DNA from 2 places in the Arthrobacter sp. 35/47 genome. Region 1 is predicted to be linked to the other one. Evidence: riboswitches for the same ligand, from Rfam matches in the RefSeq annotation. Region 1 holds a riboswitch; the other holds the start of a gene.
The links. A riboswitch is a leader RNA that binds a small molecule or an ion and turns the genes downstream of it on or off. The one in region 1 is predicted to bind cyclic di-AMP.
Positions count from the first base shown of each region.

Region 2: another riboswitch for cyclic di-AMP. It lies ahead of X803_RS0101705 (LysM peptidoglycan-binding domain-containing protein); the one in region 1 lies ahead of X803_RS21470 (C40 family peptidase).

Region 1 is NZ_KI914596.1:38,956-46,657, forward strand. Features, by position in the region: gene X803_RS22740 (metal-sensitive transcriptional regulator) at 261-638, opposite strand; gene trxA (thioredoxin) at 717-1,082, shown strand; gene X803_RS18935 (GntR family transcriptional regulator) at 1,625-2,335, shown strand; gene X803_RS0109265 (hypothetical protein) at 2,362-2,865, opposite strand; gene X803_RS18940 (cytochrome c biogenesis CcdA family protein) at 2,862-3,728, opposite strand; gene X803_RS0109275 (DsbA family protein) at 3,728-4,387, opposite strand; gene X803_RS21470 (C40 family peptidase) at 4,671-5,495, opposite strand; cyclic di-AMP (ydaO/yuaA leader) riboswitch at 5,500-5,674, opposite strand; gene X803_RS0109290 (class II aldolase/adducin family protein) at 6,761-7,429, opposite strand; gene X803_RS0109295 (DUF302 domain-containing protein) at 7,493-7,702, opposite strand, start outside.
Region 2 is NZ_KI914582.1:37,429-45,130, reverse strand. Features, by position in the region: gene X803_RS0101710 (multicopper oxidase family protein) at 555-2,216, shown strand; gene X803_RS0101705 (LysM peptidoglycan-binding domain-containing protein) at 2,333-2,977, opposite strand; cyclic di-AMP (ydaO/yuaA leader) riboswitch at 3,188-3,384, opposite strand; gene X803_RS0101700 (hypothetical protein) at 3,623-3,808, opposite strand; gene X803_RS17160 (DUF3093 family protein) at 3,819-4,382, opposite strand; cyclic di-AMP (ydaO/yuaA leader) riboswitch at 5,023-5,213, shown strand; gene X803_RS22615 (M23 family metallopeptidase) at 5,429-6,055, shown strand; gene X803_RS17155 (copper resistance CopC family protein) at 6,091-6,798, shown strand; partial or broken gene X803_RS22610 (cytochrome c oxidase assembly protein) at 6,795-7,702, opposite strand, start outside.

The DNA.
Region 1 (7,702 bases):
AGGTGCTGCGGGGTGTGCCCCGGGCCCAGCGCTGCGCCGGTCATGAGAACGAGCCTTCGGCCGTGGCGGCTTTCTTTTCGAAGCTTTTCACTAAGCGCTGAGACGGTGTCGCTTTTTCCTGGTGGAGGTATTCCTTGTGATTAAGGGTACATCCCGCGGGAGGGGCAGTTTTGGTAGGCGGCCAGATATCGGAATGACTTTTGTGGAGATGGATACGTTGGCCTTTGGGCCGGCGGCGCGTCCTGTCCGCGCAGTCTTGGTCAGGTGAGGGTAAGGAAGAGTTTGCGGATCTCCTCCAGGGATAATGCTCCAGGGGGCGTTTCATCCGCTGGCGTTCTGGCAAGACAGTCGCGCATCTCCGTGGAAACGATGGAAAAGCATGCTTTGTTCAGCGCTGTCTGGACTGCGGAGAGTTGGGTAATCAGAGTCTGGCAGTTTGTCCCTGCTTGCACAGCAGTGATCACCGCGCCGAGCTGGGCGTGGTTTCGCCTGAGCGCGTTCATTGTCTGAGGTTGCTCCTCATCAGCCCCTTTGGTCGTCCTGGGTATTGCGCCTTGCTCGGGTGCGGTAGACGGTACCGGGGCAGCGGTGGGTTCAGGGTTTGTCGTCGGTGGGGTCTCGGTAGGGGTGACGGTCATGATTGGCTCCTTCCCCTGTGGTGGTTGTCGTGCTCCTCATCTTTCCATGGTTTACCCCCCGGGGTATAGAGTTAGAGCATGGCAACCATCGATATCACCGAAAAAACCTTTGAGGGCACCGTCACCGGTAACGGCATCGTGCTGGTGGATTTCTGGGCCGCCTGGTGCGGTCCCTGCCGGGCCTTCGCCCCGACCTTCAGCGCAGCCTCGGAGAAGCACACGGACATCGTTTTCGCCAAGGTTGACACTGAAGCCGAGCAGGCTCTGGCTGCAGCCGCTTCCATTACCTCTATTCCGACACTGATGGCGTTCCGTGATGGCATCCTGGTTTTCTCCCAGCCCGGGGCACTGAACCCCTCCTCCTTGGACCAGCTCATCGAGCGGCTGAAGGCCTTGGACATGACCGAAGTGCAGGCCAAGTTAGCCTCCCGCCAGTCCGCTTAGGACTCGGAAGACGAGTAGCTGGAGAAAACTTAGGGCACGAGCAGGGCAGCTGAACCATCATTGGTTCCGGCCCATGGGCTCACCTGCGCAATTCATGCATCCCGCCGAGCACTATTGGGTGTGTTCCAACTATTCGCATTCGTTAGTCCCTGCCTGGCCGCCGTGTCCATCGGAACTCTTCCCGAGGTGCTGGTCCGCAAGAGGCGGGGAAGTTCCTGCCCTCTACCCTGAAATGAGAGTCGCCCGAGGAAATATCGGCCCGCATACGCCGTGCCGACGTCATTAACGCTCCGAAGGGCTCTGGTTTGAGGACAAGAACTCCTCGACGATTCCTTCCTCAGCTTGGCTGAGATACCCGTATACACACCCCAGAACAGGTTCTCCCTGGAGGGGATTGAAGCTTTTGGTGCCTGCGGTCGGTGACGTAGTGTCGTGTCACGGCAATGGTCACACATATCACTCGAGGCTACGTGGATACTGAAGAGCAGGCGTCCCTTCCAGCGGAAGGCTCTACCCGGGCCGGGGGGCCGCGGCGTCCTCCGTTGTGGAAAAAGGTCAGCGCCGACCTTATGGATGAGGTTCTTGGTGGCGTCTTTGATTCGGGGTTTCCGGGCGAGTTGGAGCTGGCCAAACGGTACGGCGTCAGCAGGGGCACGATCAGGGCTGCGCTGCGGCCGCTCCGTGAGGCCGGGCAGATTACCGCTCACCCCGGGCGGAAGCCTGCGGTTGTTGCGGGGAAGAGCACGGCTTACGGGCCGATCTACAGTTTGTTGGCGTCCATCCGTGAATCTGGCCTGCACCATTCAAGTGTCGTGCTGGCACAGCACCTTGTCCGGGATGCTTCGGTTGCTGGGAAGATGTCCCTTGATGCCGATACGGAGTTCTTCCATCTTTCGCGTGTGCGTCTTGCCGATGGGGAACCCCTTGGCCTGGACCAGGTTTGGCTCCCGGCTGCGGTCGCCGTGAAGCTGATGCAAGCGGATTTCACCGACGCCGCACTGTATGCCGAGCTGGAAAGACGCTGTGGCATTGTGCTGGATGGCGGGACCGAGCAACTTACGGCCGTAGCTGCCTCCGCGGATCAGGCCTCCTGCTTGAACTGTGCCGAGGGGATGCCGTTGTTGCTGATCGAACGCACTGGATGTTATCGGGCAAGGACTCTGGAGTTTCGACGAAGCTACATTCTGGGAGAAAGAATCACCGTAGCGACGTCGTTCGGGTGTAAGGCCGGCTCTGGCCCGCGTTCTGATTGAGGGAGCTCATCGTCCTCGCACATGTGTCAACCGTTTGTTGACCGTGCGGCAGATGGCACCTGTGGTGCCCGGCACCGGTCCTCGGATGTCGCCCGTTGGTGGAGAGCCCACGTGAGCAGGGCTACGGACCCGGCAGCCAGCAGCGGCTGGATGGGTTCGAAGTACTGCATCGCACCGGAGGCTCCCAACGCCAGCAGGACGAGCTTGTTGCAGACCGGGCAACCGACCGCGAAGAACGATATCGCTGTACCAGCGGCTCCGAACCGGCCGTGGCGGTCATTCTGCAGAGCAGGTTCCCGGGCGACGTACGTGGCGGCCACCATGCCGGTGAGTCCGGCCGTCACGGCCAGAACAGGGAAGGACCACCACGTCGGCGGAACCTCACGGGTGAACAGCGGCGTGTCAATAAGATCCGTCGGGACGGCCACGATCAGGTAGGTGATGAGCGTGCCGCCGACCGCGGCCAACCAACGCCGGGCAGGCCAGTGTGACAGGGCCGCAGCCAGTGAGATGCGGTGATCGTCCTTCATCGAACGTCCTTTTCCTCGCGCGCTACGGATATTTTCCTTTCAGCGCCGGCGTCGCTTGATCCTCGGCGGGTCCTCCAACGCAGTGCGGCGGTCAACGCCAACACTGTCACGGCCGCCACCATGAATACCGGGTTGGATACATCCGAGGCGATCCCGCTGGCAGCTGATTCAAGGCGGAACTGGTCGGACACAGTCAGTACCCCACCGAGTCCTGCGGTGCCGTCGGTGACAAGCAGGAGCACCCCAATGCCGATTGAGAGGCCACCGGAAATGACCATCACCACGGAGTTGGACCACCGCCCCACCCTGACCTGACGCGGCCGCAACCAACTCCGCCCGGAAACCCCCAGCCGGTCCCACAGGAGAGCCAGCATAAACAGCGGCAAGGCCATCCCCAACGCGTACACGGCGAGCAGAACTCCGCCATACACGGCATTGCTTCCCACCGCCGCCACGGTCAGGACTGAGCCGAGAATGGGGCCGGTGCAGGCCCCGGCGACCCCGTAGACAGAACCGAGGACGAACACGGACAAACGGGAGCCTTCACCTTGATGGGCGCTGCGGAACATTGGGGGCAGACGGATCCCTATCAGCTGGGCTATTCCCACGCTGATAACCAGAGCTGACGCAACTGCAATGAGAATACTGCGGTGCTGGGTCACCAAAGAGCCGAGAGCACCGGCGAAGACGCCCAGCGGCACCAGTGTGGAGAGCAGCCCCAGGTAAAACAGTCCGGTCCTGGCTACGAGCTGGGCAGGGGTGGTGAAAGCGTAAGCGAAAAAAGCTGGCAGCAGTAAAGCTGAACAGGGGCTGAGTAAGGTTAGGAGACCACCAAGGAATGCGCCGGCATAACCGATGACCATTACCCTTGCCCCGCCCGTTCCAGTTCACCGTCAATGACCTGTTCAAAGGCGGCCAGAGGCTGCGCGCCGATCAGGGGGACACCGTTAACCAGGAAAGTCGGGGTACCGGTGGCGCCCAATGATGCCGCTTCCTGTGCATCCTTCTCGACGGCTGCGGAAAGCTCTTCCGAGTCCAGATCGGTCTTGAACTTTTCCAGATCGGGTACCCCGGCAGCCTCTGCCAGCTGGATCAGGCGTTCCTCGGTCAGATCGATGTGACCACGTTCCGGAGCCTCGGCAAAAACCGCCTTGTTGAATTCCCAGAACTTGCTCTGCTCGCCGGCTGCCCGCCCGGCCACGGCTGCGCTGAAGGATTGCTCACCGAACACCGGCAGGTCCCGCCATTCAATGCGCAAATCTCCGCTTTCCACGTATTTGTCGACCAGGGTAGGCAGGGTGTCGCGGGAGAACAAGCCGCAGAACGGGCAGCGGTAGTCGGCATACTCGATCATGACTACGGGAGCATCCACCCGGCCAAGCGCGGTCGGGTCATCGGCTGTCCGCCGTGACAAATCAAGTGGCTCCCCAGCCTCGCTCTGTCCGGGGGCAGCCGCTGGTGCTGAGCCTCCACCCTGAGAGGGACGTTTCTGTGATGTCGCTATGCCGATCAGCAGGATCAAAAGGACCAGGCCAACAACGGCGAGGGAGATCGTTAACGCTCGGCGGCTGGATCTTTCAGGGGTGGATGTTTCCGGGGATGACATGCAACTCCTTGAATGGGCACTGATAGTACAACCGATCAACCAGGCATGAATGAGTGATCCAGTGTCCGGACGATGGGTGGAAATGCGTTCACTGGTACACGCAGGGGAGGCGGTGTTGAAAAAGTTCCCGATGTTCTCCTGCGGTCGACCGCCCTGCCGCTGGAACCTGCCACGTCTGCAGCAGGTTCCAGCGGAGGATTTAGGCGTTCACCCGGTAGTAGATAGGGCCGGAGCCGACATCGACACTCTCAACCACGGTCTGGTTACCGTTCCATCCACTGTGGATGGCTTGGCCGTTTCCGATGTAGACCGCATTGTGTGAAAAGCCCATGCCTCCATCGGCGTAGTAGATGAAGTCTCCGGGCTGCGGATCCGACACAGGTGTTGCGTAAGCCATCAGGGACTCCGGAGATTCATCGCCCACACCCTGGATTCCAGCCGCACGCAGTGCCACCTCACCAAGAACGGTGCAGTCCTGCACCGCGCCTAATTGGGCCCGCGCCGCAGCGAGGATCGCTTGATTAGCCGACGAGGGCGCTACCTCCGCGCTGACAGATCCCGCAGCGTAGACGGACGAGGTCACTGCCGGCCCGGACAGTTGCGTTAGGGTCATCATCTCGGGCTGGGCACCAGAGGTAACGGCACCCGGTGCGACGTTGATGCGGTCACCGGGATAGATCACAGTGTCCATCGACAGGCCATTCAGCGACAACAGCGCTGGCAAATCAATACCGTGCCGCGTCGCAATGAGACCGAGGGTATCCCCAGCCTGCACCGTATAGGTCTCTTCCGTCGGCGCGGTGGCCGAGGAAGACTGGATTGGTGTGAAATCCGTAGCAGGGGCGGATGCTATCGCTCCTGCTTGGGCAGGCACGGCACTCCCCAGCAAAAGCCCAGCACCTACGACAGCCACCGCGGCCTGACGGCTGCCGGCGCGCGTCTGATCCAGCGCGGATCCATACATTCTTGCCATAGGGCTGATAGTGACCGCACGGTGGCGGCCACGAGTGTTCTTCAATGACATCTATGTAGCCTCTCCCGATACCTGCGAGGTGAGCTGTCGGATTCGGGTGGGAGTCACCCGGTCGCGCGATGTGGTCATCGAACGGCTTAACCCCAAGGATTCAACGGAACCCAAAAATTGGTTCCCCCGCCCCTGCCTCAGTCTCTAGCTAGTGCCTTGGCAAGCGGCAGAGTTCGGTAACGAGCCAAGGATGCCGCGAAACGATGCGCGGCACATGACCAAGATACAGGGAAACATCTCAAATGTATAAACATTTATATGACGGGCCCCCAAGGGGTGTCCCAGACTGTTCACTACCGCCGCCTCGGGCTCTGAATTCCGCGTCATGTCCGCCTCAGTTGACCGGTGCACGCGGGATTTTGTGTGCACCGGTCGCTGATTCGAGCGGATAAGGTTTCCGGAGGGATCTGATGATGCTTGCTACAGATGCAACATCTGTCTAACTCCGAACCCATGGGATAGGTTCCTCCGGAGTGTTCACCTATTGTGGCGAAACAAGGAGCCAGTGATCCTCAGAGGCAACAGAGAACATGAAGGAAAGAAGGTCCAATGCGACGCACAACAAGAGCCTGCGCTCCTGTCTCCGAGTGCACGTTCATGCCGGGAAGAACGAAAAGTTCGGACGCACGGATGAACCGCGCCGGGATGGGTCACTGAAGCATGTCCACGGCTTCGAATAAGGAGATCCTCATTGTGCACTTGGCTGGCCCAGGTTCGGACCCCTTCCCCGGTCTGCCCATGGCGATGCAGGTGGCACGCAACGCGTTGGCTGAACTGCCTGATGTCGCTATCGAAATAGTGGTCCAAGGACCAAGCGTCCGCCAGCTTATCCCGGGAGCCGAGCCCCTTGAGAATGTGGCGAGGGGGATAACGGTGTATGCCTGTGAGAACAGTCTCCGGTCGGCCGGAATGGAGTCCGCTGACCTCCAGCCAAATGTGGAAGTCGTCCCCGCCGCTGTTTCCCATATTGCCACGCGTCAGTTTCAAGGCGCGGCCTATATCCGTCTGTGAGTACCCGAAAATCGTCGGCGGCCGACACGCTTTCACCTGGTGTCTTACAAGCATCAACCCCGGAAATTCCAGTCGGCGCTGCACGGCCCTGACGGCAGCTAGAAAGCCGGCCGGACGAGGAGCCACGTCGCAACGTGGGAGGATCCGTCAGGCAGCGTGTTGTGCTACGGAATGCCCCTCTACATCACTGACCAGGCGGTGCCATCCTGATGTCTTCGACGCCAGCACGGCCCGCTGGTCCCGGCGGCCATGCCTCAGTGCTGCCCGGCTTTCATCCCCGCCCGGACTGCATCCAGGGCACCTGGCGGGAAATCCACCGCGCCGCCGAGCGCTGCCGCGGCCAGTTCAGCCGCGGCTGATTCCTCGATCGCGATGACCAGCCGCCCGGTCGCTACGGGGTCCGGACCGAAGGCGAGGAGCCCGTGATTTCCCAACAGTACGGCGTTCGTTCCAGGTTGCTCGGCCAGCACTCGGGTGATGCCCTTCACGGACAGGTCTGACCCGCGCGGGCCCCACGGCACAACAGGGACAGTCTGGGCCTGCCCGAAGCGTAGCAGGGGCTCTGTGCGGCAGGGTAGTGACGCGTTCGCCACGGCAAACGCTGTCGCTGCAGGGGAGTGGGTGTGGATAATTGCAGCGATGTCGTCCCGGGTGTTGTAGACGACCGAATGCATGTGGATAATTTCGGCGTTCTCAGGGCCAAGTTCACCGTCGACGACGTCACCGCCGACGGTCACTGTGGCGAGCTGCTCTGGACGAAGGTCCCTCACCACCCCGGTGCTGGTAAGCAGGAAACGGTCGTCGTCGATTCTGGCACTGAGGTTTCCGTGCCCTGAATGGGACATCACCCCGGCTGTAAACAGCAGCTGGGATGCCTGCACTATCGCCGCACGCGCGTCAGCTGAAGCTTCGTTAGCGGTCATATTTGTTCCCTTCTGAACAGTTGCCGGTTCCCGTGCCGGCGATCACTGGTCCTGCTTGCGTCTTTAGGCTGGGTTGCCTTCGAGGGAGGTCAGTGCGGCTCGCAGTCTCGTGTCGGCGTCACTGGCCACTTCCTGTACGGCCGGGCTGGCGCTGAGCTGGACCATTGTCTGGGGGTCGATGGCCTGGATTGTGGTCTGCGTGGCGTCGGGTCCGCGGCGTACGACGACGTTGCAGGGTAGCAGTGCGCCGAGGTCCGGCTCGGCCGCCAGGGC
Region 2 (7,702 bases), on a different contig from region 1:
TCGCTACCACACCGCAGCCGCTGATTGAGCAGGCGGCGCGGCTGGAGGTTTTGGGACTGTTGCAAGAAGCATTGTCGCCCGCCTACGAATCGCTCCTGGGCGACGAACCGTTCTCGCCGCGGGCCCAGGAGGTACGCGAATTGCACGCTGCCTAGGTCAACGCCGACCAAGATCAGGCCGCCGAGTTCGCCACTGCCCTTGGCCTGCGGTGATGGACGGCGAACTCGGATGCGCGCCCGCCCTGCGGGACGCCGACGGACGGCTCTTGCTCGCCGCCGTAGAAACCGAAGGCGATCTTACTGATGTCCTGTCCGCTCTTCTCTTGCTCCACCGATGCTTGACCAAGACTGCAACCCCCGCCACGGGAACCATTGCCCGGCATTGACGGCGAGGACAGCAACTCGGAGAGACATGCCGGCCACGTCCCTTAGAAGTTTCCTCCGTCAGACTACGTCCGCCGCTTAGGTCAGGGTCCGCGGACACCGACGGGCACAGGGTTTCTATAACCCCTCCCACGCACCGTTAAGTAGTGCCACCAATCAGGAGAAGGAATTATGTCTGTTTCACGACGCCAGGTGCTGCTCTTCGGCGGCTTGAGTGCGCTCGGGGTTGGAGCACTAACAGTACCGGCGGGTTCGGTCCAGGCGAAGTCAGCCAGTGCTCTGCCGGATGAGCAAATGCCGTTGCCGTACCGGACCCCGTTCACGCAGGCCCCTTTCCTGAAGCCCTACGCTGTGACTCGGAACCCCGATGACCCTGAGAGGAAAATCAACTATTACTCAGTTGCACAGGTGGCGGCATCCGCGTCGATCCTGCCGAACAAGAATCTGCTCACACAGATTCTTGGGTATAACGGCATTTTCCCGGGTCCGACGATCAAGGTCGAGCGGGGCACGAAAGCGTTCCTACGGGTTCGCAACCAGATGCCGGCAACCCATCCACGGGCCGGGCACCTCCTCTATTCATCGGTGCATCTGCACGGGTCGGCTTCCCTGCCGCAATTCGACGGGTATGCCAGCGACATCACTCACACCGGCTTCGCCAAGGATTATGAGTACCCCAACTTCCAGCCTGCCCGGACCCTCTGGTACCACGACCACGCCGTGCACAACACCGCACCGAACGTCTACTCCGGCCTGGTGGGGCAGTACCATATTCACGATGACACCGAGCGGGCGCTGCTTCCCCAAGGCAAGTTCGACGTCGCGGTAACCATCAGCGACGCGATGTTCGCTGAGAACGGGGAACTGGGTTATGACGATAATGACCAGTCAGGTGTCTACGGTGATGTGATCTTAATCAACGGCCGGCCCTGGCCGGTGATGCAAGTCCAACGGCGTATCTACCGGTTCCGTCTCCTCAACGGGTGCGTGTCGCGCTCCTTCCGCTTCCAGCTCAGTACCGGCGGCCCCGTCGTGATCGTCGCCACGGACGGCGGGCTCATGCCCCGCGCGCAAACCATCAGTCAATGGCGTCACGCCAGCGGCGAACGCTACGAAGTCCTGGTCGACTTCCGCAACTACCAGCCCGGGCAACGTGTCGAGCTCTTGAACCTGTCCAACGAAAACAATGTCGACTACGACCACACCGGTAAGGTCATGGCCTTCGATGTCGTTGATTCTCCGGTCGACACCAGCGACCCGACGTGGAATACCCTTCCCGGCGAGTTGGACCCGGGGAATGAAGTGATGGCACTCAAGTCCACCGACGCCCTAATCCGCCGCAACTTCAGGCTCGAGCGCGATGACCTTACCAACAAGTGGACCATCGACGGTCAAACGTGGGCTGACGTCGTGGCCAGCAACTATCAACGGATCGTTGCCAACCCCGAGCTGAACAGCACTGAGATCTGGGAATTCGAAAACTCCAGCGGCGGATGGTTCCATCCCATGCACGTCCATCTGGTGGACTTCAAAATCATCGGCGGAGAAGATCGCGCCACGTACGCCTACGAGCAAGGGCCCAAGGATGTCGTCTACGTCGGCGAGGGGGAAACCGTACATCTCCTGATGAAATTCGGGCCGCACCGTGGCCGCTACATGATCCATTGCCACAACCTTCCCCACGAGGACCACGACATGATGGTCCAATTCCGCGTCGGCACCGCCGCTCTCGAACCCGAAGAAAACGATCCCATCAAAGCCGCCCCCAGCCGTTGGGATGACGCGACAGCATTCCCGCCCTTCCCTGGCGCCCACCAACCCGCAGACACCTAGCAAAGAAGCGACACAGGGGACGGCTGGTTAGCCGTACCCTGTGTCGCTTCGGTATCCGATTCCCAGCGCTCGTGTACGGGATGGTTACGGAGATTCTATTGCTGCTCGGTTAGAGGTTATGGGTTGACGCGGATATAGGATGATCCCGCGAGATCGGAAAGGGGGTGCAGGATGGTTGCGTTGACGCCGTTCATGCCGCTGCTGATGACTTGGCCGTTGCCGACGTAGATGGCGATGTGCCCTGGTCGGATGACGAGGTCGCCGGGGGCGGGGGTGCTGACGGTGGTGCCGTATTGGTAGAACTGTTCGGGTGCGAGGTCGCCTACGGTTTTGCCGATGGAGCGTAGCGCTACCTCGACGAGGATGGTGCAGTCCTGGGTGGCGCCGATTTGGGCGTAGGCCGAGGCAACCAGCGCCGAGCCGATTCCGCTCGCTGCTACAGTGCTTGATGCCTGAGCTGGAGCGCGTTCGATGGTGCTGGATGCGGTTGTGATGCCCATGGTGCTGATTTCCACTGGCGCAGGAGATATCGGTGCCGTAACACCGATGGGGCCGCCGGACAGGGCGATGACATCACCGGGGTAAATGATGGATTCCCACCCGAGCCCGTTGGCAGCGAAAATCGTTTCGAGGCTCACACCGTAGGAGGCTGCGATCTTTCCCAGGGTGTCACCTGGCTGCACAGTGTGGGAAGCAACCCCCGGTGCTACGGCCACAGCGGCAGACGCCGGCGCGACCGTTTCCGCGACCGATGCATCCACGGGTTGCTGCTGCGCGGCGGACGGGGCGGTGGTCGCGCCGGCGTTGGCCGGCAACGTCGACCCAAGCATCAAACCCGATACAGCAACGGCTACCGCTGCCGGGCGTCCCACTGTTGCAACCCCAGACGAAGCCGCTTTGGCAACGCTATGCAAGGGACTGGTAGGGACGGCGCGGTGGCGCGCGGTATGGCGAATTTTTGACATGGTCAGTCAGCCTCTCCCAATGCCTGCGAAGTTAGCTGTCGGATTCGGGTGGGAGCCACCCGGGCGCACTGCGGCACTGAAGCAAGTGCAGCTTTCGCCTTCACCCCAAGGGTTTCTTTCGAAACCCGATATTCGGTTCCCCCGCCTCTGTCGTGATGTGTTTCAGAACGGACCTCCACAGCGACAGAGTTAGGCAATCTGCTGGAGGAGTGTCACCCATAGCTAGGCCCAGACACCGCGACAATCATATCTTTCATGCCCCCGAATGTCACATTCACGTAACGGCCGCATCAGGGTGGCGCTCGACAGCCCAGGAAGGAAGACGATTTGAGGAGGGCGTGATTATGGGCGTATCGCATGGCTCTGTGGATACCAGGGTCGCGAGTGTGCTTCCAATGGAAGCCCAGGCGCGGCATGTCCTGCTCCTGTCCTGAAAATAGTTCAGATCTTATTTTCCGGTGGAGCTTCCTGCCCGGTCGCCTGGTCCGGTGTGCCGAGTGTTGCTTCTTGCTCCGCGGCGGCTTGGGCTGCCCGTTCGGCTCTGTCGGCATTGAAGATGGCTCGCATAACAAAGTAGAAGATGGCTCCCACGGCCGCGGAGGGCAAGAGCACGGAGATATATTCCATAGCGGTCAGTCTATTGTGCGCCGCCGTTAGACCCGGATCCTTCTACCAGATCTAGTTGAAGTGCGCGACTGGTGGTTATGACGGATTCAGTCGTGGCTGTTTTCTCGCGAAGCGTTTCCTCGCCTAAGGCGTTGACGAGTTCAGCTGGACGTCTGGTCGATACCAGCCAGTAGGGGGTGTGGTCTTCCTCGTCTTCTATGTCAATCCGTACCACGGGGTCAATCCAGCCTCGGATGCATAGATATGCCAGGGCGTTTAGCGCCGGTCCGCGCTGGTTGGTGGCCTCGTGTTTCACATAGGAATGTGCCGGACCTAGATACTCCCGCTCGATCTGGGCACGGCCAACGCTTAGTGAGGTGGTGGTCAGTGTGATTCGCGGGGTGGACAGGATCAGGAGAGCGGTGAGGATGAGGAAGATCACGATGCAGGCGATGACCCCGGTCAGCATGCTGATGGGCGCGAACACCAGGATTGACGCTCCTGCCACTCCTGAGACAAGCACCCACACAAACGGTGTCGGCCACAACCGTTCGTCGTAAAGGGTCGTGATTGGCGGTGCGGAAGCTTCGGACATGGTCAACAGCTTGCCACATCCCAAAATGTGGGCGTTCCCGTCGGCTCATCAATTGCCTATCGGGCGGCGCTTCCTGCGCTGTAGCGCCGGGTAGTCACGAGGCCTAAGCGAGCGGACGGATGGGCGGATCACGCCACGCTACCGCAGGTAAAACCGGATCAGGTTAACCAGATGCCGATGACCATCGTGGCTAGGGCACCCGGGCCATCGGCACCTGCATGCACCAGAAGCCTGGGCACCGAACCAGCCTAATTTATTCGTCTGGGAAGGTCCACGGAAGGCAGAGAACGGGCACCAGGCTGATCTCATTTCGGGTGTCTCTCGACCAGGTACTCATCTCGTGCCGCTTTCCACCAGAAACTCGGCACCACCCCCCTTGCGTTCTCGAGGTTGGGTCCCCCTGGCCGGGACGAACACCTTCCCTGCTGGTGCGGCGATCTCATCGTCCCCATGAGCGATCAGAGCCTGCCAGCCCTGCTGAGCTGAAACTCGTCCGGGACAGCTTTTCCCTCGGTGGCGCACACACCCCGCACCCAGAATTGTGGGACTGTAATTGATTCCTACTCTCAATAGGTTGCGAAATTGTAACTATACATCCGTCCCTGTAGAGTGATCTGGTCGCCGAGATGAGTTGGCGACGCTGGTTTTAACGCCTAACCCTGCCGGGAAGCCAGCCATCGTCCGTATACCGGCAGGGGTGGAGGACCCACTTCTTGTGGCGGCCGTTGTGCCGTCTTGGGGTGAAGCCGTTCCAGTGTGTGCACTGGCCGGCCGGGCTGATTCCTTGCCCGAATCCGACAGCTAACTTCAGCGGCGTTCGGGAAGGAATGTTCTTGTCATCACACAAGGCCGCCAGCCGTCGCCGCGCGGAACCGGCGCCTCATGGCCGCCGGGCAGCGGAGCGCCGGCCAAGGCAAGGACGGCGGCGCGCGGCAGGTCCAGCCGCTGAATCCGGTAGGAACTGGATCAAACCTACAGCGATAGTGCTGGGTGCAGCCGGGCTGCTCAGCAGCGTCATGGTCCCCGCACAAGGAAGCGGCAGCACTGTGCCGCCGATCCAAACCAAGACCGCACCATCTGAAAAGGTCACCGCCGATCCAGAGGCGGAAGTCGCGTTCACCCGGAGCGCCGTTGCGGCTGTCCCCGGGTCAGGTGCGGAAGCTGGTGATCGCTCACTGCTGGCCGCAGGCTCGGTAGAGGCCGAAACGCGTAAACCCTCTGTGGACGCTCCCACCGCGGAAGCAGCAGATCCCGCTATCGAGGAGCCCGTTGATCCGGTTGTAGGAGCACGGTTCACCGCCCCGCTTGGTTCTATCGCCACGACATCGAGTTTTGGGTACCGCACCAGCCCATTGACCGGCGCAGGCGAGCTGCATACCGGTCTCGACCTGGTAGCCTCCTGCACCACCGAGGTTCTCTCCGCCCAGGGCGGCGAGGTGGTCGAAGCCGGTTGGTCCCCCTACGGGGGAGGAAACCGAATCGTCGTCGATCACGGCAGCGGGCTGAAGACCACGTACAACCATCTTTCGGTCATCGGGGTCAGCGCCGGGCAGATTGTGTCCCAGGGCGAGCTGATCGGGAATGCCGGTACGACAGGGAACTCCACCGGATGTCACCTCCATTTCGAGGTCATGATCAATGACACGGTGGTTGATCCCACCCAGTGGCTCTGATCGTTTCAACCGTCCGCTACCACCCAAGGAGAGTCATGCACACACCCGATCCAGCCACCACCACTCTCGCCCGTCGTCCTCGAACCCAGCGCCTTCGAAGGGCGCTGCTGGGAGTGTTCGCCGCTCTGATGATCGGGTCTATCGGAGCACCGGCAGCCACCGCGCATGACTCACTGATTGGGACCGCACCGGAGGAGGGTCAGGTCATCGCTACCGCTCCGGAGGCCATCACCATCACTCTCTCCGAGACACCCCTGGAATCCTCCGGACTGGAGCTGAGCCGGATACAGATCACCGGACCGGACGGGACCCCGGTGGAAGCAGTACCGGTGACTCTGGAGGAAAACGTCATGTCAGCCCCGGCCGCCATTGACGCCCCCGGCGTGTACAGCGTGGCATGGCGCACCGTGTCCTCCGACGGGCACCCGATTGAGGGCGTCTTCGAGTTCACCTACGAACCGGCCAGCACGACGCCGGCTGAGGATCCCTCCACCGCCGCTCCGAGCGCGCAGGCCACTGAAAGTGAAGAGCCGTCGGTGGCCCCTGAAACTGTTGCTCCGACTTCGAGCCCGGCGGACCCGGTTGCCGAACCAGCTTCCGAAGAGGCCGCGAGTTCCGGGGGCGTCAACTGGTTGCTGCCGATTGTGATCGCGGTCATTGTGATCGGCGGCGCCGCCGCGTTCATGATGGGGCACCGCCAAGCCGTCAAAGCAGATGCACGCCAGGACGGTACGGAGGGCTAGGAGCCCACTGAGGCGGTTGTGGGCGCCCGCCGCTGCTGCCGGCGGATGAGGATGATCGCCGATGCCAGCAGCGGTGCGGCGCCGGCCAGGAGAACTACCGTGGCCGCAGCGAGTCGCTGATCCTCCACGAGCGAGGAACCCCAACTGCGTTCAGCGTTGCTGAACCAGTCAGCGTGGAGCGGTTCCGGGGATACTGCCAGGAAGGCTGTTGCGGCGAGGGCCACGGACAGTAAGGCCAGCACCGGGGCGAGCCGACCGCGGGTCATTCGGCTGGGCACCTGGTGGAGGAGCGAGCCGAAGAACACCAGCCCGAGGCAAACCAGGTACGCGTTGGTCAGTTGCAGCGACAGCGGGCTCGCAGTGATGGTGGCCAAAAGCGCCGTGCCGTAGATGAGGATCAGGGAGCCCAGGAGGGCCGCGGCAGCACACAACGGTGTCGCTTACCGCGCCAGGACCGGGTGGCTGGCAGCCTGCAGCGCCCATTCCCGCACACCGGTGCTGCCATCGGACCGCGCGGGCATCGTTGCCTTGAGGAGCTGCGCCGGACGGGCGGAGACTAGCAGCAAGGGCACGGCCAGTCCCAGGGTCAGCAACATTGTCAGATGGGCGCTGAGCAGCACCAGCCCGTAGATGGCCGGTGCCCCTGAGGTGGCGTAGACCAGCAGGCCCAGCCCGGCAAGCCAGAAGAGGACCCGGCGCTTCGACCACTGCACGCCTGACGATGCTGCCCTGCGGACAGCTGCCAGGTAAAGCCAGGCAGCGATGACCGCGACGGTCACCCAGAAGAGGTCCCAGCGCCACTGCGTGAGTGCGGTGAGCACGGATAACTCGGGTGGGAGCGGGTACCCGGTGAGGACCTCGGTTTCGGTGATGTCCGGTTCGGGTATCTGGGGGACCGGCGGCG